Regions from separate parts of the Providencia xihuensis genome, predicted to be linked through region 2. Evidence: predicted binding sites of a transcription regulator. Region 2 holds the regulator's gene; the other holds the start of a gene.
What was found. Region 2 encodes ArgR, which controls arginine synthesis, uptake and breakdown. Its sites were predicted from a motif close to ANTGAATAAAAATACANT; they were not measured.
Positions count from the first base shown of each region.

Region 1: the regulator ArgR is predicted to act here: its motif matches at 8,884-8,901, upstream of argC (N-acetyl-gamma-glutamyl-phosphate reductase).

Region 1 is NZ_CP169565.1:4,302,062-4,313,038, forward strand. It holds gene sthA (Si-specific NAD(P)(+) transhydrogenase) at 229-1,626, shown strand; gene oxyR (DNA-binding transcriptional regulator OxyR) at 1,703-2,608, opposite strand; gene ACE2AL_RS19690 (hypothetical protein) at 3,914-4,267, shown strand; gene argH (argininosuccinate lyase) at 4,332-5,708, opposite strand; gene ACE2AL_RS19700 (argininosuccinate synthase) at 5,787-7,007, opposite strand; gene argB (acetylglutamate kinase) at 7,052-7,828, opposite strand; gene argC (N-acetyl-gamma-glutamyl-phosphate reductase) at 7,841-8,845, opposite strand; gene argE (acetylornithine deacetylase) at 8,948-10,102, shown strand; gene metF (methylenetetrahydrofolate reductase) at 10,334-10,977, shown strand, end outside.
Region 2 is NZ_CP169565.1:4,134,702-4,145,678, reverse strand. It holds gene ACE2AL_RS18815 (translocation/assembly module TamB domain-containing protein) at 1-3,636, shown strand, start outside; gene ACE2AL_RS18810 (gamma-glutamylcyclotransferase) at 3,640-3,987, shown strand; gene ppa (inorganic diphosphatase) at 4,118-4,648, opposite strand; gene fbp (class 1 fructose-bisphosphatase) at 4,860-5,867, opposite strand; gene mpl (UDP-N-acetylmuramate:L-alanyl-gamma-D-glutamyl-meso-diaminopimelate ligase) at 6,033-7,415, shown strand; gene ACE2AL_RS18790 (DUF6122 family protein) at 7,457-7,879, opposite strand; gene argR (transcriptional regulator ArgR) at 7,965-8,435, opposite strand; gene mdh (malate dehydrogenase) at 8,931-9,869, shown strand; gene ACE2AL_RS18775 (LysR family transcriptional regulator) at 9,947-10,921, opposite strand.

The DNA.
Region 1 (10,977 bases), 170 kb from region 2:
CACTTCCTTCTACCCTACCTGAACCCTAAAAAATAGATTCACCAAAAATGCACTTTATTTTTTGCTTTTCCCAGATGTGCTTTCTTCTCGAATTTCAGATTGAAGTAAATCAGTGAAAGAGATTCACGACGTTTTAATTAGAAAGACAAAGGGAACGGGAAATTAGGCGAAATAACCAACTAATGATAACATCTTGTTGTCATTTTGTTTTAGAGCAGGTCTTACCTCATGCAACTTACCCATTTTGATGCAATAGTTATTGGTTCTGGTCCTGGTGGCGAAGGCGCCGCGATGGGGCTGGTAAAACAAGGAAAAAACGTTGCTGTTATAGAACGTTATAATAATGTCGGCGGAGGCTGTACCCACTGGGGAACAATTCCCTCTAAAGCCCTCCGTCATGCTGTTAGTCGTATTATCGAATTCAATCAAAACCCCCTTTATAGCGATAACTCCCGTAGCTTAAGCTCCTCTTTCTCTGAAATTCTGCAACATGCGGAAACGGTCATTAGCCAACAAACTCGCATGCGCCAAGGGTTTTATGAGCGAAACGGTTGCCAGATGTTTTCGGGTGAAGCCACGTTTATTGATGATCAACATGTTAGTGTACGTTACGCCGATGGAAGCTGTGATGTTTTAAGTGCCGATAAGATAGTAATAGCAACGGGTTCACGCCCTTATTGCCCTTCGGATGTCGATTTCAACCATTCGCGAATTTATAACAGCGATACAATCCTCAACCTTACCCATGAACCTCGCCATGTTATTATTTATGGTGCAGGTGTTATTGGTTGTGAATACGCCTCAATCTTTCGCGGATTAGGTGTGAAAGTAGACTTAATCAATACGCGAGATCATTTATTAGCCTTCCTCGACCAAGAAATGTCTGATGCATTGTCTTACCATTTTTGGAATAGTGGCGTTGTCATTCGCCATAATGAAGAATATGAAAAAATCGAAGGTGTCGATGATGGTGTTATTGTTCACTTGAAATCTGGCAAGAAAGTGAAAGCTGACTGCCTATTATATGCCAACGGAAGAACGGGTAATACAGATGGCTTAGGCCTTGCAAATGTTGGCATTGACGCGGATGGCCGTGGTCTTGTTAAAGTGAATAAAGCTTACCGCACAACGAATGAACATATCTATGCTGTCGGTGATGTGATTGGTTATCCAAGTCTCGCTTCTGCGGCTTATGACCAAGGTCGAATTGCAGCACGTGCAATCGGTGGTAGTCTTGGTGATGCGCATTTAGTGGAAGATATTCCAACGGGCATTTATACCATTCCTGAAATAAGCTCTGTGGGTAAAACCGAACAAGAACTTACTGCAATGAAAGTGCCTTATGAAGTCGGCCGTGCACAATTCAAACATTTAGCACGTGCGCAAATTGCGGGAATGAATGTCGGTAGTTTGAAAATCTTATTTCATCGTGAAACATTGCAAATATTAGGTATTCACTGTTTCGGCGAAAGAGCGGCTGAAATTATACATATCGGCCAAGCGATTATGGAACAAAAAGGTGAAGGCAATACTATCGAATATTTTGTGAACACGACGTTCAATTACCCAACGATGGCAGAGGCTTTTCGCGTTGCGGCATTAAATGGTTTAAATCGACTATTTTAATTGCCTGTCTTGATGGTTGCCTCTTTTTGGCAACCATCATATCAATCTACTAAACGTTTATTTTAGCGCTTTATTCCTAAACTCTGTTTTTATAATAATTATCCATTGAGTTATAAATAGTTTCAGCTAATTGTTCATAGCGACCACGTAAAGGTGAACCTGGGCGATATACCAGAACAATTGTCCGCTTAGGTTCAGGCTCAATACAATTTAAGTAACACACGCCATCACGACACGCTTCATTTGGCACCGCCAAATCAGGTAAAAGTGTAATGCCACTTCCCGCTGCAACCATATTTCTTAATGTCTCTAAACTGGTTGCCCTAAAATGCGTATCTTCTTTTGCACCTGCTTGAAAACAAAAACCCATTGCTTGGTCACGTAAGCAATGCCCATCTTCTAACATTAATAATTTTTCACCTGACAGCTCCCCCATTTCAATGGTGTCGCGGTCATGCCATGGATGGCTTTCATAAATAGCCAGTTTCATTGGTTCTTCAAATAAAGGCACAACAATAAATGGCGCTGTTTCTTTCACATCAGCCAAAATTGCACAATCTAATTTGCCGCTATCTAATTGAGCTAATAGTTGCTGAGTTTGTGCTTCATGTAAGTAAATTTCTAACTTAGGATGAGCTTGGTGTAATTGTGGGATGATATGAGGTAATAAGTAAGGTGCGACCGTTGGTATTAAGCCTATATGCAGTGGGCCAGACATGCTTTCCCCTTGCAGAGCAGCCATTTCTTGCAACACTTTTATTTCTCGCAAAATAGTTCGAGCCTGTTCAACAAGTAATAAACCTTGCTGGGTAAAAAGAACTTTACGGCTCGTTCTTTCTAATAACATGACGCCGAGCTCTTCTTCTAATTTACGAATTTGACCGCTTAATGTTGGTTGGCTGACATGACAAGAATCCGCGGCGCGTCTAAAGTGTTTATGTTCGGCGAGTGCAACGAGGTACTCTAAATCTCGAATATTCATATTTCTTTTCCTTTCGTGAATTCTTTGTCAAACCAAAGATAGATAATACCAATCACTATATCGATATTGTTCTGTTTTATCTATTAATAAATTAATAAATATCGCCATACTTCACTTTTCATACAATTTCATGCAATAAAATGAAATAATTTGCAATATTTAGAAATAAAATTGTATCCCATGTTTTTGATTGGTGATATTGATGACAACTCAAAAATAATTAAATTTATTAACCATACAGTTTTCGAGATAAAGACCCAAATAGATGTAATATTCGTGTTTTTATAATATGTAACTCGTACCTTTTATTCTTAAAGCGTACAAAACAATTAAATTATTTTTGTCGAAAAAAAGCAACCATTGGCTTACTAGAAGTATTTATTAGATGGACACGCTAATATGAAGACTGAGTATATCGATATTAATAAACTGGCATATACAACTAAAGCCTCAATACTTTCAAATCACCTTGGAAGTTATGAATTCGAATGGCTGCGAAATGATCATAAAGAAGGGCTCGTTAAAATTAGATATCAATAAACTAAAAAGAGTGTTTCGAAAGGGCTCTAATAAAGAGCCCTTCAGACTGCTGACAGACCGATTAGGTTTGACTGCAGGTTGAATAGGTTTTGAAAATAAATTAGGAAAATCAATTTATTGATTTTCGGCTGATAACACAAAGCAGGAAAAACCACGTTTTTATCCTGCTTTGTCAACAACCTCAAGGGCTCTAATAAAGAGCCCTTTCTCAGATTGAGGGTCACCATAAACCTTATTGTTTTATTTAGTATCCCTCTAAACGTTAATAAATTACCTAGATAAAGTTATATTTATTTTCATGGTTGAAATATTTTGTTATATTTTCTTTCACCCACCGTTAAACTTTGTAAGATTTTATATAAAAATAAATGTAAAATCACGATTCCTTTCTGTTAAATCCCCACAAAAAGTTATTACACGCTTATAACCCTACTCCGTTCGCTAGAAGATCAAACCAACCAAAAGCACACCAAGAAAGTATAAAACCATAAAATTATGCAAAAATAGCAATTAATTAGAATTTTACACCACTTAAAACCAAAAGGGCAATTTAATAAACTAATGTAATCACGTTAGTTATCTTTATATTTTTAAACATTTCATTTTTTTGATTTACACATTTCTGGCATTTTTTTAATTATAATTCCTTCCCTCAAAACATCAGGGAATATTAATCACGAATTATTATTTTTAATCTATATAAGACATCTTCAATTTAAACATACAGCAAGTTGATTCACTAAAAATCAATGACGGAATACTATTATGAAAAATTCACTATTAATGTTAAAAAAATCATGTATTTGCTCATTAACCAGCTTATTTCTTGTAGCCGCTTTTACATCAATGAATGTGAATGCCAGCAATGATGAACACACCGGTATTATTCAATTTTCGGGTGCCATTGTATTTCCATCATGCTTCAATGAAATCAATGAAAAAAATATCAAAATGAAATGTTTGAATAGCCAATCGGATATGGTTACTAATAAAATAGACTTAAATGATGTGACAAATATCCAAGGGTGGAAAGTCATCAATGATGGTAGGGGTGAGTATTCATATAATTGGGTAAATGAGGATAAACAGATGGGAATGCTGACGATTAAATATATTTAATCAGAAACACGTTATGGGAATAGGGGTAGTCATACTACCCCCCATTTTAATATTCAACTCGCTATCACAGCCCCAATCGACTCTTCGCTTCCACTATCGCTTTCGCCACTTGTTTCTGAGATACCCCACCTTTTGCAAGCCGTTTATCTAAACATGATTGCAGCGAGAGAACCTCATATACATCTAATTGAATTGTTTCACTGAATTTCTGCAGATCGCTTAACGCCATTTCCTCTAACGCTTTACCTTGTGCTATTGCAGTCACCACCGCTTCACCCACAATATGGTGTGCTTCACGGAATGGAACACCTTTCGCCACTAGATAATCCGCCAGCTCCGTTGCATTTGCATAACCTTGTTTTGCTGCCTCTTCACAACGCGGACGACGAATTTGAATACCATCAAGAACCAGCGCAGCCATGTGTATGCAATCTAACCAAGTATCTAATGCATCAAACAGGCCTTCTTTGTCTTCTTGCATATCTTTGTTATATGCAAGGGGCAATCCTTTGAGTGTCATCATCATGCCAGTAAGAGCGCCTTGGACACGACCACATTTTCCACGGATCAATTCCAGTGCATCAGGGTTTTTCTTTTGTGGCATTAATGAAGAACCTGACGTTACTTTGTCAGATAACTCAACAAAACCCGCCTCCCCACTATTAAAGAAAATTAAATCCTCAGCGAAACGAGATAAATGCACCATACCAATGCTGGCATCAGATAGCAGTTCGAGAACGTGGTCTCTATCAGAAACGGTATCAAGGCTGTTACGCGTTGCCGATGAAAAACCTAACCAAGAAGCCAACTGCTCACGGTCAATATCGTACGCTGTGCCCGCTAATGCCCCGCAACCTAATGGACTAACATCCAAACGTTTTAAGGTATCTTTTAAGCGGCTTTCATCACGCGCTAACATTTCACCATAGGCTAAACACCAATGAGCAAATGTCACTGGTTGCGCTCGTTGTAAATGGGTATAGCCTGGCATCACGGCATCTTGATTATTTTCTGCAGTGATCACTAACGCTTTCTGTAGCTCAGTGACTGCTTCAAGTAATAATGCGACTTGGTCTTTACACCACAGTTTTAAATCTGTCGCCACTTGGTCATTACGGCTACGTCCTGTATGCAGCTTTTTACCCAAATCACCAACTTTATCAATCAGCTTACCTTCAACCCAACTGTGAATATCTTCCGCATCGCTTTGCAAAATAATGTCAGGGTTATCTTGAACTTCTTTTAATAATGTATTTAACGCTTGTTCTAAAGATTGCTGTTCGCTCTCTGTCAACACCCCGACGGTGACCAATGATTTTGACCATGCGACTGAACCGATAATATCTTGTTGCGCCAAGCGATAATCGAAACGCAATGAATCATTAAATTGTTTAAACCGCTGATCTGCCTGCTGACTAAAACGTCCACCCCAAAGTGCCATAACGGATCCCTACCTGATTGATAAAATAAGTTTTTAACACCCGACAGCTGTGTAACTGCCGGGTTACTGCGATTAGCTTTATTTTGCTTTGTTTTGTTCTTTCAGCGCACGAATACGTGAGGACAGGGAATAAAGACGGATAAACCCACCAGCGTGGCTGTGGTCGTAAACTTCATCTTCACCAAATGTCGCAAATTCTTCAGAGTACAAACTCTTATCCGCTTTTTTCTGAATCGCTGTTACTTGGCCTTTATACAGTTTCAGTACCACTTCACCCGTGACGTCTTGTGCTAAGGACTCTGCCGCTGCTTGTAATGAATGACGTAATGGCGCGAACCAACGGCCATCATAGACCACATACGACATTTCTAAACCTAGCTGCTCACGCCATTTGTAGCTGTCACGGTCTAATACTAATTGCTCAATCCCACGCAGCGCAGCCATCATAATGGTGCCTCCTGGGGTTTCATAGCAACCACGAGATTTCATACCGACTAAACGGTTTTCAACGATGTCGATACGGCCAACACCGTGTTTCGCACCCAGCGTGTTCAGTGCTTCTAAACACCCTAGAGGAGACAATGCCTTACCGTTAACAGAAACCACTTCGCCTTGTTTCACACCAACAGTCACCAGTTCCGCTTCATCTGGCGCATCTTGCGGATCAACAGTCCATACCCAGCAATCTTGGTTGGCTGCATTCCATGTGCTTTCTAATACGCCACCTTCAGTGGAAATATGCCATGCGTTTTCATCACGGCTATAGATTTTTTCAAGACTCGCTGTTGTCGGGATGTTACGCTCTTTCAGGTAATCGAGCAGCGCTTCACGAGAACGCAAATCCCACTCACGCCATGGTGCAACCACTTGCAGTTGCGGTGCTAACGCCGTATAGGTGCTTTCGAAACGCACTTGGTCGTTTCCTTTACCCGTTGCACCGTGAGCAACGGCATCCGCACCCACTTTTAATGCGATTTCAACTTGTGCTTTCGCAATAATTGGGCGAGCCATTGATGTGCCTAATAAATAGCTACCTTCATATAACGCACCCGTTTTTAATACTGGATAGATATATTCTTTGATGAACTCTTCACGTAAATCAACGACATAGCATTCTGATGCGCCTGATTGCAGTGCTTTTTTCTCAACACCAACGAGATCTTCCCTGTCTTGTCCCACATCGGCAACGAATGCAACCACTTCACAACCGTCATAGTTTTCTTTCAACCATGGAATAATTGCCGAGGTATCTAAACCACCAGAGTATGCTAATACAATCTTTTTAATGCCCTTTTTCATAACGTACCTATCCGCTCAATTAATTTTTTATGTGTATGGCTCGATTACGATGCCAAGATCCGAGTTCCAATTGCTGTACCATTAAACAGCTCAGGAAGTTGTTCTGCGTGACGCCAACTTGCAATATCGACGGAGCGTTGTAGTGCGTTAGCTGCGTCTAATGCAGCATTCACCTTAACAATCATTCCATCTGTAATAATTCCTTGGTCGATGAGTTTCTGCGCTTTTTGCGTGGTCATCTCATCAATTTTTTGGCCTTTACCATCTAAAATGCCACTGACATCCGACAATAAAACCAGATCGGCATTGAGTGCTTGGGCTACAGCGGTTGCGGCTTGGTCTGCATTCACATTCATCAGCTCACCTTGTGCAGTGATCCCAATAGAACTGATGATTGGCAAATAACCCGCACTAAGCAGCAATTTTAATAGTTTGGCGTCACCTGGTTTTGCATTCCCAACATGACCCAGTTCGTCATTTAACTGTGTGACAACCGCACTTTGTCCGTCACCGAGTGATAACCCCACCGCGGGCAACTGGTGTTTGATGCTCCATGCCAGTAAGGTTTTATTTGCCGTACCCGCTAAAGCCCCCGTAATAATGTCAATTTGATCCGCGGGTGTGACACGCAGTCCTTGCTTTTTCACCACAGGAAGTTGCAGTTTCTGCATTAATTCATCAACTAGACAGCCTCCACCATGGACAATTACCAGCTCACGCTTATGCGTTTGGCGGTAAGTTTGAATGGCAGTAAAAAGTTTTTCTAACGCTTCGGTACTATCGAGTAACACACCGCCCAATTTAATCACTAAGGGTTGCATGGGTTGTCCTTATTAAAGTAATGACTGAGTTTCATTGAAACCAAAACGAATATTCATGCACTGTACAGCCTGTGCAGCGGCACCTTTTAGTAGGTTATCTTCTGTACCGACTAAAATCAGGTGTTCCCCTTTCAATACATAACCGATATCACAAAACGGTGTGCCGACCACCGATTTCAATGCAGGAACGCCTTTATCATATAAACGCACCAATGGTTTGTTTTGATATGCTTCTTTAAACGTTTCGCCAATTTTCTCTGCCGTAACACCTGCTTTCACCTTGCATGTAATAGTGGCAAGGATCCCCCTTGAGAAGTTGCCCAGATGCGGCGTGAAAATCACTTCTTGCCCTAAATGTGTGGAGATTTCAGGTTGATGGCGATGGGTGAAAATACCGTATGGCTGCAAACTCACTTCACAGAAGCTATTTGTCATTGAGGCCTTACGCCCTGCCCCTGACACACCACTGGTTGCATTGATAACAGGCCACATGTTGTTGTCTAATAATTTTGCGTCAATTAACGGCTTTAACGCGAGCTGTGAAACGGTTGGGTAACAGCCTGGCACTGCAACTAATTGAGCTTGACGAATTTTATCGGCTTGCCATTCTGCCAAACCGTAAACTGCTTGCATTAACCATTCGGTATTTGTATGTTCAAAGCCATAGTATTGCGTGTAGAACGCAGGATCTTGAACGCGGTAAGCACCCGACAAATCGAATACCACACAGCCTGCCTCAAGGAATTGCGGAGCGATATCGTGGCTTACTTCGTGCGCCGTGGCGAGGAAAACAACATCAATACCTTTTGCCGCCTCAGCCACATCAGTTAATGGCTGTACAGGAAGGTCAATAATGCCTTTATACTGAGGATATAAATCAGAAAAACATTTATTTGCATCGGCACTTTGCTTCGATACCATCAACCCTTGAAGGTTAATTTCAGGATGACGTTGCAAATAAGCGGCTAATTCTGCTCCAGTATAGCCACTAGCCCCGATAATGAGTGTGTTCAACATGTGCTTTCTACCTTGTACTCGTGACTCAAACAGTTTAATGTGTATTTTTATTCAAATAAAGTGCATGAATATTGATACTATTATGGATTAAGGCTGTCAACAGTGAATATTAAATTACCTGCATTTATTGAGATTTATCGTCAATTAATTGCCACTCCATCGATTAGTGCAACTGATTCTCATTTGGATCAAAGCAATAAAGCCCTTGTGGAACTCCTTGGTGGATGGTTAGAGACGCTGGGGTTTTCGGTCAATATTCAGCCCGTACCGGAAACACGTGATAAATATAACCTGCTGGCTTCCATTGGAGAGGGTAATGGCGGCCTGATGCTATGTGGGCATACCGATACTGTGCCTTTTGATGATGGACGTTGGAGTAAAAACCCTTTCGAGCTTACTGAACATGATGGTAAGCTTTACGGTCTTGGTACTGCTGACATGAAAGGCTTTTTTGCTTTTATTGTCGATGCATTGCGCGATATGGATCTTGCCAAACTCAAGCGCCCTCTGCATATCCTTGCGACAGCCGATGAAGAAACCTCGATGGCAGGAGCCCGTTACTTTGCAGCGAATACAGCACTGCGCCCTGATTTTGCCATTATCGGTGAGCCAACCTCATTACAACCGATACGTGCACATAAAGGCCATTTATCTAACGCTATCCGCATTACGGGGCAATCGGGACATTCAAGTGACCCTGAACGTGGTGTAAATGCCATTGAGCTGATGCATGAGTCGATTTCTCATTTAATGACGCTGCGTAACACATTGAAAGAGCGTTTTAATAACCCAGCTTTCGTGATCCCTTATCCCACCATGAACTTTGGTCATATTCATGGCGGTGATGCGGCGAACCGTATTTGTGGTTGCTGTGAATTACATATGGATATTCGCCCATTACCAGGGCTGACATTGCAAGATTTGGATGAGCTATTGAATGATGCACTCGAACCTGTGCGGGCAAGATGGCCAGGTCGTTTGGCGATTGAGTCAATGCACCCACCGATCCCAGGTTATGAATGCCCGACAGACCACAAAATGGTCGCCGTGATTGAGCAGTTACTGGGTCAAAAAGCGGATACCGTGAACTACTGTACCGAAGCGCCATTTATTCAAGAACTTTGCCCTACTTTAGTCCTCGGCCCAGGTTCTATTGAACAAGCTCATCAACCCGATGAATTTATCGATATGCGCTTTATCGAACCTACTCGCCAATTAATTAGCCAAATGATTGAGCATTTCTGTTTCACCGAATAAATCTAACTAGCCACTCATATAAACGCGACGCTGAAAAGAGTCGCGTTTTTTTATCATGAATTTTTTTCCTGTTCTGACTGAAAAAACATCAGCGACATAATTTAATTTAAGTATTGACTATTGATACCGATCTGGTAATTTCTATTTAGACGTCTAAACGTATAGATGCATACATGGATATAATAATTTACAAAGATAATAGTTAGTCTGCTAATTGCGAGGTTACAGGGTATGAGTTTTTTTCACGCGAATCAGCGCGAGGCGCTAAATCAAAATTTAGCTGAATTAGATGGCCAAATTAATGTTTCATTCGAATTTTTCCCACCTCGCAGTGAAGAGATGGAGCAGACGCTTTGGAAATCCATCGATCGGCTCAAAAACCTGAAACCTAAATTTGTCTCTGTTACCTATGGCGCTAACTCAGGCGAACGGGACAGAACCCATAGCATCATTAAAGATATCAAAGACAAAACTGGCTTAGTAGCTGCACCACACTTAACCTGTATTGACGCAAGTAAAGATGAATTAAAATCTATTGCTCGTGACTATTGGAATAATGGTATTCGCCATATTGTTGCCTTACGAGGTGATTTTCCCGATAGCAGCCATAAACCTGATATGTATGCGACAGATTTGGTTGAGTTATTAAAAGGCGAGGCCGATTTTGATATTTCAGTCGCGGCTTACCCTGAAGTTCACCCTGAAGCCAAAAGCGCACAAGCTGACTTAATTAACCTGAAAAAGAAAATTGATGCAGGGGCTAATCGCGCTATCACCCAATTTTTCTTTGATGTCGAAAGCTATTTACGTTTTCGTGACCGCTGCGTAGCAACGGGTATTGATGTGGAAATAGTGCCAGGAATTTTGCCTGTGTC
Region 2 (10,977 bases):
GAATTAACTATTGATGGCATTGATGGTGATATTCGTGACCTCACCTTAACGGGTGTGAAATACCAAATGCCGGGTATAGATGTGAATGCAGGGAAACTGCATTTGGCCGTGAAACTAGGGTGTTTGACTAGTCGTGAACTGTGTATTAACACATTAGGTACGGAAAATGTCACGGTTAACGTTGATACCTCACAGCTTCCGCCATCGGAAGAGACTCCGCCTTCTGAGCCATTGACAGAGCTAAAAGCGCCTTTAACTATCCGTTTAAGTCAGCTGTCATTTGTGGAAACGCATGTCATTGTGGATGGCATGGCTATCGATTTAGCAAAATTTACCACTGGGGCAACATGGGAAGGGAAGGCGATTACCCTCGCTCCAACGGATATTATTAATCTGGCAATTAATATTCCTGAAAGCTCGGATGTGAAGCCTGAAGAAGAAAAACAGCCAGACTTGACACCAATCAATGAGCAAAAATCCCTTGCGGATGAGCTTAATGCGTTATTTTCGAAGCCATTACTAGCCGAATTACCAAAAGTTATTCTCCCTGTTGATTTAAATGTGGAAGGGATTAATGCCTCGAATTTCCAATTAACGGGCAGTACTGACGTTAAAATCAACCAATTGCACCTCAGTTTATCCAATCAAGGGCAGCAAGTATTGGTTAAACAGCTCAAAGTGGATGCGCCGCAAGGCAATGTGTCGTTATCGGGTACTGCAACGCTGCAAGATAAATGGCCAGTTTCATTGTCGGTTATTGGGGAAAGTCGTTTAGATGATTTGGATGGGCAGAAAGTCGATTTATCCCTTAAAGGTGGGTTGATTGATGAATTGAAATTGGCACTTAATTTACAAGGGCCAATTAATGCTACGCTTGATGCAGAAACTGACTTATCCCAAGCAGATTTGCCAATTTTACTCACCCTTGAAAGCGATAAACTTGCGTGGCCGTTAGTTGGGGATGCGCAATATCAATTAGATGGCACGCGCCTGCGTTTAAACGGTCGTCCATCAGCTTATGATTTGTCGTTGCGTTCTGCAATCACGGGGCAAGATTTACCCCCATCGACCTTGATGCTAGATGCAAAAGGTAACGAAGCGCAAATCAATTTAACGCGTTTACGCCTTGCCGCGTTGCAAGGAAATGCGGATATCACGGGTGTTGCTGATTGGAGCAAAGCCATTAGCTGGAATGCAATACTGACTTTGTCTGGGATCAATACAGCAAAACAGTATCCAGAATGGCCTGCAAAAGTGGACGGTAAGATTGCTACCCGTGGTAGTTTATACGGCGGTAGTTGGCAGTTAGATATCCCTGAAATTATGCTCGATGGTAATGTTAAAAATAATTTACTCAAAGCCCGTGGGCAGGCGAAAGGTAATGCCGCAGGCCAATGGGATATCCCTCATTTTAATTTAGCTTTAGGCAAGAATAATGTAGACGTTAAGGGCTCTCTTGCCGAGAAATGGAACCTTGATGCCAAAATTAGTGCGCCCGCACTAAACGGGTTATTGCCAGGGCTTGGTGGCGTGATTGCAGGGGATGTGAAATTACGCGGTAATTTACAAACGCCGGAAGCGTTGGTTGACCTGACTGCACGAGGCGTGAAATGGCAAAATGATCTCGCTATCGAAAATGTTGCTATCAAAGGTAATGTTGCGACTGGTGAGCAAATCAAAGGGGATTTATCTGTTGTTTTACGTCAGTTAAGACAAGGGGATTTAGTCGTTAGCAACTTGACGTTAGATGCCAAAGGTAGCGAAAAACAGCATACCCTGAAATTAAATATGAAAGGTGAACCTGTTTCTGGCCAGTTAGCATTAGCGGGTGGGTTTGATCGCCAAACTGAGGTGTGGAAAGGCACGTTATCAAATACGTTATTTGATACGGTGGTTGGCGAATGGCGCTTAAACCAAGCTATGTCACTCAATTATGCAAACCAAACGCAAGAAGTGACGATTGGCAGCCATTGCTGGGTAAATCCAAACGCGCGTTTGTGTGTGCCAAAACCTATTAAAGCAGGAAAAAGCGGCAGTGCGGACATTGTGTTAGAGCGTTTCGACTTAGCAATGATAAAACCGTTTATGCCAAAAGATACCCGTGTTAGCGGTGTGTTCAGTGGTAAAGCGAACGCGAGCTGGAAAGCGGATGGTAGCATGCCGCAAGTGCAGGTCGATCTACGTGGCAATGATGTGAAAGCGACCCAGTTTGTTGAAGGAACGCGTTTACCCATAGCATTCGATACGTTAACTCTCAGCGCCGCCTTGAAAAATGGTAAAGCAGACCTTAATTGGTTATTTGGCCTCGCCAATAACGGGCAGATGCGCGGAAACTTGCAAGTTTCAGATATTGAAAAACGCCGTTTGTTATCGGGAAATGTTGAAATAAACTCGATTACCTTGGATTTAATCAAACCGTTACTTGGTCAAAAAGAAGTGGCGAATGGCCGTTTAAATGCAAACCTTCGTTTAGGTGGTTCAGCGAATAACCCGCTGTTAAATGGGAACTTATCACTTTCTAGCTTAGAAATTAAATCTGCTATGATCCCGTTTGATATTAAAAGCGGTCATTTAGGCATTAATTTCAATGGCACGAGTTCGGTAATGAATGGGCAGATCAATACCCCTGAAGGGTATCTGAACATTGATGGTGATGCGGATTGGCGAAATATCAATGCGTGGCGTGCGAAAGTCATGGCGCGCGGGAACAACCTGCGTGTGTCCATGCCACCGATGATTAAAATTGATGTGCAACCTGATATTGTGTTTAATGCTTCGCCATCGCTCTTAACGTTAAGTGGTTCTGTGACTATTCCATGGGCAAGAATTACGGTTCAAGAGCTGCCTGAGTCAGCAGTTAGTGCGTCTTCTGATGTGGTGATGTTGGATAACAACTTGCAGCCGATAGAAGAAAAAGCGCCTTCTATTCCGATTCAAACCAATTTAGATATTAAAATTGGTAATGATGTACAGCTAGATGCATTTGGTCTAAAAGCGCGGTTAACGGGCTTACTGAAGGTATTGCAGAATAAGCAAGGGCTCAGCTTGAATGGGCAGATTGACATTCCTGCGGGGCGTTTCCGTGCTTATGGTCAGGACTTAATTGTCCGTAAAGGGCAAATTCAGTTCTCAGGACCTGCGGATCAACCGTTCTTAAATTTAGAGGCGATTCGTAATCCAGAGAACACGGCAGATGATGTTATTGCAGGTGTTAAGGTCACAGGGCTTGCAGACAAACCGAAAGTCGAGATATTCTCTGAGCCAGCCAAGACACAACAAGAAGCGCTTTCCTATCTGTTAAGAGGGGAAGGCTTAGAAAGTGGTGACGCAAATGGCTCCCAAATGACATCGATGATTATCGGCTTAGGTGTGGCTCAAAGTGGGCAACTGGTAGGTAAGATAGGTGAAACATTCGGGGTTTCTGATCTGGCACTCGATACTCAAGGTGTGGGCGATGGTTCCCAAGTTGTGGTGAGCGGTAAGATAACCAATGATTTACAAGTGAAGTATGGAGTTGGTATCTTTGACTCATTGGCAACCTTGACCTTACGCTATCGGTTAATGCCAAAATTGTATTTAGAAGCTGTGTCTGGTGTGAACCAGGCCTTGGATCTCCTTTACCAATTTGAGTTTTAGATTATGCGTGTAATTGTTTATGGCAGCTTAAGACAAAAGCAAGGAAATCATCACTGGATGACTTATGCTCAATTGTTAGGCGAGCACAAGCTAGAAGGCTATGAACTGTATGATCTTGGATTTTATCCCGCTGTGGTGAAAGGCGATGGAGCCATTGAGTGCGAAGTGTACCGCATCAACCCATCGATTTTGACCGAGCTAGATGAGCTAAAGAAAAACTCCCAGGATTATGTAAGAGAGTTGATCCCAACGCCATATGGCAACGCTTGGATTTATCTGTATAAGCATTCGGTTGATGGCCTGCGCCAAATTAAAAGCGGCGACTGGCTCAAACGTGATGAAGAAAAATAACCACACACTATTTTGTTGAGTGGACAATGTGCAGTACGCCGGCAATATTGCCGGCGTTTTTACATTTAAAGGCATAAAAAAAGCTCTGGGGTTAACCAGAGCCTTCAATAATATTTCCTGAAGGGGAAAATTATTTTTTCGCAGCGCGCTCGAAAGAGGCGATAATTTCCGCTTTAGCAGCTTCTGCGTTATCCCAACCATCAACTTTAACCCACTTACCTTTTTCTAAATCTTTGTAATGTTCAAAGAAGTGAGTGATTTGTGCTTTCAGTAACTCAGGGATATCGTTCACATCTTTAATGTGGTCGTATTCTTTGCTCAGTTTAGTGTGTGGAACAGCCACTAATTTCGCATCTTCACCTGATTCATCGGTCATTTTCAGGACGCCAACTGGGCGACAACGAATAACAGAACCAGGTTGTAATGGGTATGGTGTTGGGACTAACACGTCAACTGGGTCGCCATCTAAAGACAGTGTGTTGTTGATGTAACCATAGTTGCATGGATAGAACATTGCTGTTGACATGAAACGGTCTACAAACAGCGCGCCAGATTCTTTATCAACTTCGTATTTGATAGGATCTGCGTTAGCTGGAATTTCGATGATAACGTAGATATCTTCTGGCAGATCTTTACCTGCCGGTACATTGTTCAGGCCCATTTAAATGTATCCTTTGTGTGAATAATGAATTTACCCGTTTACTATTAACGTACTGATTAAATAGTGTTAGTTATCGACTTTCAAGCCGCTCACATTTTCGGGTAGATAGCGTGGGGGACATTATAGCCGCAAAAAGGGGAAAAACTCACTAGTTGGCGAAAAAAAGGGACAAAAAAGGCGGGAAATCCCGCCTGAGCATTAGTGAATTAGATTATTCAGCGTCTGGGAATTCACGCATGAATGATTCAGCTTTTTCCACCATAGATTCGGTTCCGACGAAGAACGGAGCACGTTGGTGTAATTCACTTGGAATAATATCTAAAATACGGTTCGCACCATCGCTTGCTTTACCGCCAGCTTGTTCAGCTAAGAATGCAATTGGATTGCACTCATACAGTAGGCGCAGTTTTCCATTTGGGTGACTTGCTGTGCTTGGGTAGATATAGATACCCCCTTTGAGCAAATTACGGTGGAAGTCTGCCACTAAAGAGCCAATATAGCGCGTGGTATAAGGGCGGTTAGTTGCTTTATCTTCTTCTTGGCAGTATTTAATGTACTTTTTAACACCCATAGGGAACTTGATATAGTTACCTTCGTTAATGGAGTACATTTTGCCTTCCGATGGGAACATGACTTTCTCATGAGATAAGCAGAATACGCCTAATGATGGGTCGTAAGTAAACGCATGCACACCAACCCCTGTGGTATAAACCAACATAGTTGATGAACCGTAAACAACGTAACCCGCAGCAACTTGGCGGTTACCTGGTTGCAGGAAGTCTGCTTCAGTCACAGGTTGGCCAATTGGTGTAATACGGTGGTAAATTGAGAAAATTGTCCCGACGGAAACGTTTACATCGATATTCGAAGAACCATCTAGTGGGTCCATTAATACGACATATTTTGCGTTTTCTGCACGGTCTCCTTCGAAAATGACAATTTCGTCTTCTTCTTCAGAGGCGATACCAGCGACTTCTCCGCGTGCTTTTAGGGCCGCTTTCAGTTTTTCGTTTGCATACAGGTCAAGCTTCATCTGGACTTCACCTTGAATATTCGAAACACCATTAGTGCCAAGAATATCGACGAGTCCAGCTTTGTTAATATCACGGTGGATAATTTTAGCGCCCAGTTTAATTGCTGACAGTAGTGACGTCAGCTCACCTGTTGCATGAGGAAAATCTTGTTGCTTTTCGACGATGAATTCGCCTAATGTTTTCATGACGAAGGTCCTGAATAAAATTGACAAAGGTTTTGCGGGACGATTATACCCCGCGCGGGGGAGAGTTTAACTAAATAAAAAAAAGATTAATAGGTTAATGCATTTATAAACCTGCTATTGATGGGTAGAATAGTGACAAACCTCATGCTAATTGGATGAAAAAGAATGCACATACATATTTTAGGTATATGCGGTACCTTTATGGGAAGTTTAGCAATATTGGCGCGATCTTTAGGCCATAAAGTGACGGGATCAGATGCAAATGTTTATCCACCAATGAGCACATTGCTTGAAAATCAAGGCATTGAGCTTATTCAAGGTTATGACCCTGCTCAGCTCGAACCGATCCCAGATATGGTGGTGATTGGCAATGCCATGACGCGTGGTAACCCGTGTGTTGAAGCTGTATTAGAACGAGGTTTACCTTATACTTCAGGCCCTCAATGGTTACATGACCACGTATTACCTGAGCGTTGGGTACTTGCTGTGGCGGGAACACATGGTAAAACCACGACAGCAGGAATGTTAGCGTGGATCTTAGAAGACTGCGGTTATAAGCCAGGCTTCTTAATTGGTGGTGTGCCAGGCAATTTTGATGTGTCCGCTAAACTTGGCGAAAGCCCATTTTTTGTGATTGAAGCCGATGAGTATGATTGTGCATTCTTCGATAAACGCTCAAAATTTGTGCATTACAGTCCAAAAACCTTGGTTTTGAATAACCTTGAGTTCGACCATGCGGATATTTTCGAAAATCTCGAAGCAATTCAAAAACAATTTCATCACCTTGTTCGTATCGTCCCTGCCAGTGGAAAAATCTTTACCCCAGACAATGACAATCATTTAAAACAAGTGATTGGCATGGGGTGTTGGAGTGAGCAAGAGCTGGTGGGCGGTGAACATGGCGAATGGCAAGGGGTGAAGCTAAACCACGATGGTAGCCACTTTGAAGTGTATTTTCAGCAAGAAAAAGTGGGCGAAGTCTCTTGGTCACAAGTGGGTAACCACAATATCCAAAATGGTTTGATGGCGATTGCAGCTGCTCACCATGTTGGTGTACCTGCTAAAGAGGCTTGTATTGCATTGGGTAAATTTATCAATGCACGTCGTCGCCTTGAATTGCGTGGTGTGGAAAATGGTGTCAGCGTTTATGATGATTTTGCGCATCACCCAACCGCAATTTTGGCAACACTCGAAGCGTTGCGTAGCAAAGTGGGTGGGACTTCACGAATTATTGCTGTGTTAGAGCCCCGTTCAAATACCATGAAAATGGGGGTGAATAAAAATGACATTGCGCCTGCTTTAGGCCGTGCAGATGAAGTCTTTTTATTCCAACCAACCAATATTCCGTGGATGGTCACTGACATCGCTGAAAAGTGCGTTCAGCCCGCTCGCTGGAGCGCGGATATTGACACACTGACGAACATGGTGATTGAAGCTGCACAGCCTGGTGACCATATACTTGTCATGAGCAATGGTGGCTTTGAGGGCATCCATGGGAAATTGCTAGCGGGTTTGAAAGCGAAAGCGGAAACTGAAGTAGATGAGTAATTAAGCCTACTGATAATAGTCTAGATAGACCCCAGTGTTCATTAAGATTGCTGGGGTTTTTTAATGTCTGATGTATCGAATGGGCATTGGTCTATCACCCAGCTTAATGTTACTGGGTTATTCATTTCTTTTTTTAGGCTGCCCATATAGCAATCGAGTGAATCGGTAAAAAGATGGAATAAGCACCCGACAGCTACAGCTTTAAGCTTCCAGGATGGCATAAACAGTAAAATGACATAGGCAATCGCGGCCCAAAGGGAATGAAGGGGATGGAAGCCAATGCCACAGCGATCAGGGTCAAAAATAGGGTCTGCTAATAAGTGGTCTAAATCGATAGCCATTGTTGCAATCATAATCAATGCGGCTAACTTCCAATTTTTTCGCCAAAATAGATAGGCGAACAAAATTGGCATCAAAAAATGAAAGCCGTAATGCACAATATTGCGAAAAATTTCGAATAGCACGGTAAAGCCCCTAATCTTTGGCTTAAATAAAAAAGGGAAAGTCGATACTTTCCCCCTTAGTTTGGCATCAAACGATTGATGTCAATTAGAGCTCTTGCTCGAACAACGCTAAAATCGCTTCGTATAGCTCTTTCGTCGTGAAGTTATTCGCTGGTGTAGAGAAAATCGTATCATCCCCTGCAATACTCCCTAAAATACCTTCGGCTTTACCTAATGAGTCTAGTAAGCGAGCAATTAATTGAGCTGCGCCTGGGCTAGTTCTAATTACCACAACTGATGGGTTGTAATCGATATCCAAAACGAGGTTTTTCAATGGACTGGTGGCGGTTGGCACACCAGGCTCACTTGGCAAGCAATACACCATTTCCATTTTCGCATTACGAGTGCGAACAGCGCCAAACTTGGTGAGCATTCTGGAAATTTTAGATTGATTAATGTTTTCGTAGCCTTCTTCCTGCAAAGCCGTGACAATTTCAGCCTGAGAGCTAAATTTTTCTTCTTTGAGTAGGGCTTTAAAAGCCTTAACTAAGTCTTCTTGTTTAGACGGAGTACGCATAATTAACCCATTCATCGGCATTAAACTAAGTTGTATTATCCGTAAAAGTGCATTTTTATGCAACAAAATTGCGTTATGATGATTTAATAATCAATGATAATGGAATCTTTTAGGTTTTATGTTGTTTTATTTGCAGCGCTAAAAGTCAATTTATCTTAAATTGTTAGTGTGGAAAATTAGCATAATATATCAATGAATTTAGCTTATTAAAGTTGTAAGTTTATTGTTAATAAAAGGGTTTGTGCTTGAATAATGAACAGTAAAAACAACTTATTGTGCGAAAAGCAATAGAGAGAAAAACTATTTGTTAAAAAAGTGCCCGTTATCTCATTAACAGATAAGGAATTTGTTTAGAATAGGGGGAATTAGTCAACAAATTCTCTAGCGTTAAACTCTCTCTCTATCTGTTAAGAAATTGTTTTTTATACGTAATGCGTTTAGTGCATAACCAAATAAAGTCATATTTTTTTAAAGTACAAATTAAGGAGTTTCAGAATGAAAGTTGCAGTCCTAGGTGCAGCAGGTGGTATCGGTCAGGCTCTCGCCCTTCTTCTCAAAAATCAGCTTCCAGCTGGTTCAGAACTCTCCCTCTACGACATCGCACCCGTTACTCCAGGTGTTGCTGCTGACTTAAGCCACATCCCAACAGACGTTAAAGTGGCTGGTTTTGCTGGTGAAGATGCGAAACCTGCACTGAAAGGTGCGGATATTGTTCTTATCTCTGCGGGTGTTGCACGTAAACCTGGCATGGACCGTTCAGACCTGTTTAACATTAACGCAGGCATCGTTCGTAACCTTGTTCAACAAATCGCAGAAACTTGCCCGAAAGCATTAATTGGTATTATCACTAACCCAGTGAACACAACTGTTGCAATCGCTGCCGAAGTTCTGAAAAAAGCAGGTGTATACGACAAAAACCGTTTATTCGGTGTGACAACATTAGATATCATCCGTTCTAATACTTTTGTTGCGGAATTAAAAGGCAAAAACGTCAACGATATCGAAGTTCCAGTTATCGGTGGTCACTCCGGCGTGACGATCCTGCCTCTGTTATCACAAATTGAAGGTGTAAGCTTCTCTGATGACGAAATCGCAGCATTAACTAAACGTATCCAAAATGCAGGTACTGAAGTAGTTGAAGCAAAAGCCGGTGGCGGATCAGCGACACTGTCTATGGGACAAGCAGCAGCACGTTTAGGTTTATCTTTAATTCGTGGTCTGCAAGGTGAAAGCAACGTGGTTGAGTGTGTTTACACTGAAGGTGAAGGCCAACATGCACGTTTCTTCGCACAACCTGTTGTTTTAGGTAAAAACGGTATCGAAAAACACCTGCCAATTGGCAAATTAAGCGCATTTGAAGAAAAAGCGCTGAAAGACATGTTAGATGTCCTGAAAGCGGATATCGAATTAGGTGAAAAATTCATTAATGGCTAATGCTAATTAATTTTTCCTAATCGAAAAGGTTGAGTTTCTTTTTATAGAACTCAACCTTTTTAATTTCTATGAGACGACTACGAGGCATGCTGTCGCATCCAATGATCCCAGTGTGGATCTGACGGTATTTTTTCCACTAAAAAATCAATAAATGTTCTGATTTTCGGTGAGTGTGTATGAGCTGGGTGATATAACGCATACAGTGCAAATGGTGTCGATTTGGGGTCATAATCCAGCAAGACAGGGATCAGCTCGCCATTTTCAATATAATTGCCTAACATATATGTGGGTAAGCAAACAATGCCCTGGTGGCAACGTGCAGCTTCTAATAAACCTAAGCTACTATTCACCTCAATCATATTATTAATTTCCAAAGGATAAGCGCTACCATCTTTATCCGTCATTCGCCATGTGTCAGGAATATTCGGGTTAATTAAGCAATTATGTAATGCAATATCGGCGGGGGACTGAGGAATACCATAACGCTCAAAATACGTCCGACTACCACAATATACCCAGTTAATGTTGCAAATTTTTCGCAGCGCAAAATTCTCAGGCGGGTGACTAGTAATACGTAATGCAATATCAAAATCCACTTCATTTAAATTAATTAGCTCATCATTAAGGTCAACGGATAAACTGACTTTGGGATTCGTTTCGCGGTATTCACTGTAGATTTGCATTAAATGGCAGACACCAAATGCAATGGAACAGGTGATCTTTAATTGCCCTTGAGCATGTTGGTAGAAACTTGCGGTATTGATCAGAGAGTCATCAAGATCAGCCAATAAGTTTTGCGATCTCTGCAATAAATAGCGCCCGGCATCGGTCAAAATAAAATTTCGGGTTGTTCGTTTTAGCAAGACTACACCCAATTGATCTTCTAGCTGCTGTAGCCCTCGGCTGACGGATGACGGCGTTACATTCAGCTTCTTCGCCGCTAGGCTAAAGCTATTACATTCGACGATTTTGATAAATAACTCTAAATGTCGAAAAATCGCGTAGCTGTCAATTTTTGCTTTGAACGCAAAAGTGTTTTTATTTATTAGCATTGTCCCGCCCTATCAAACCCATTTATTCCAGCATACTATAATTGTGAATTTATCGC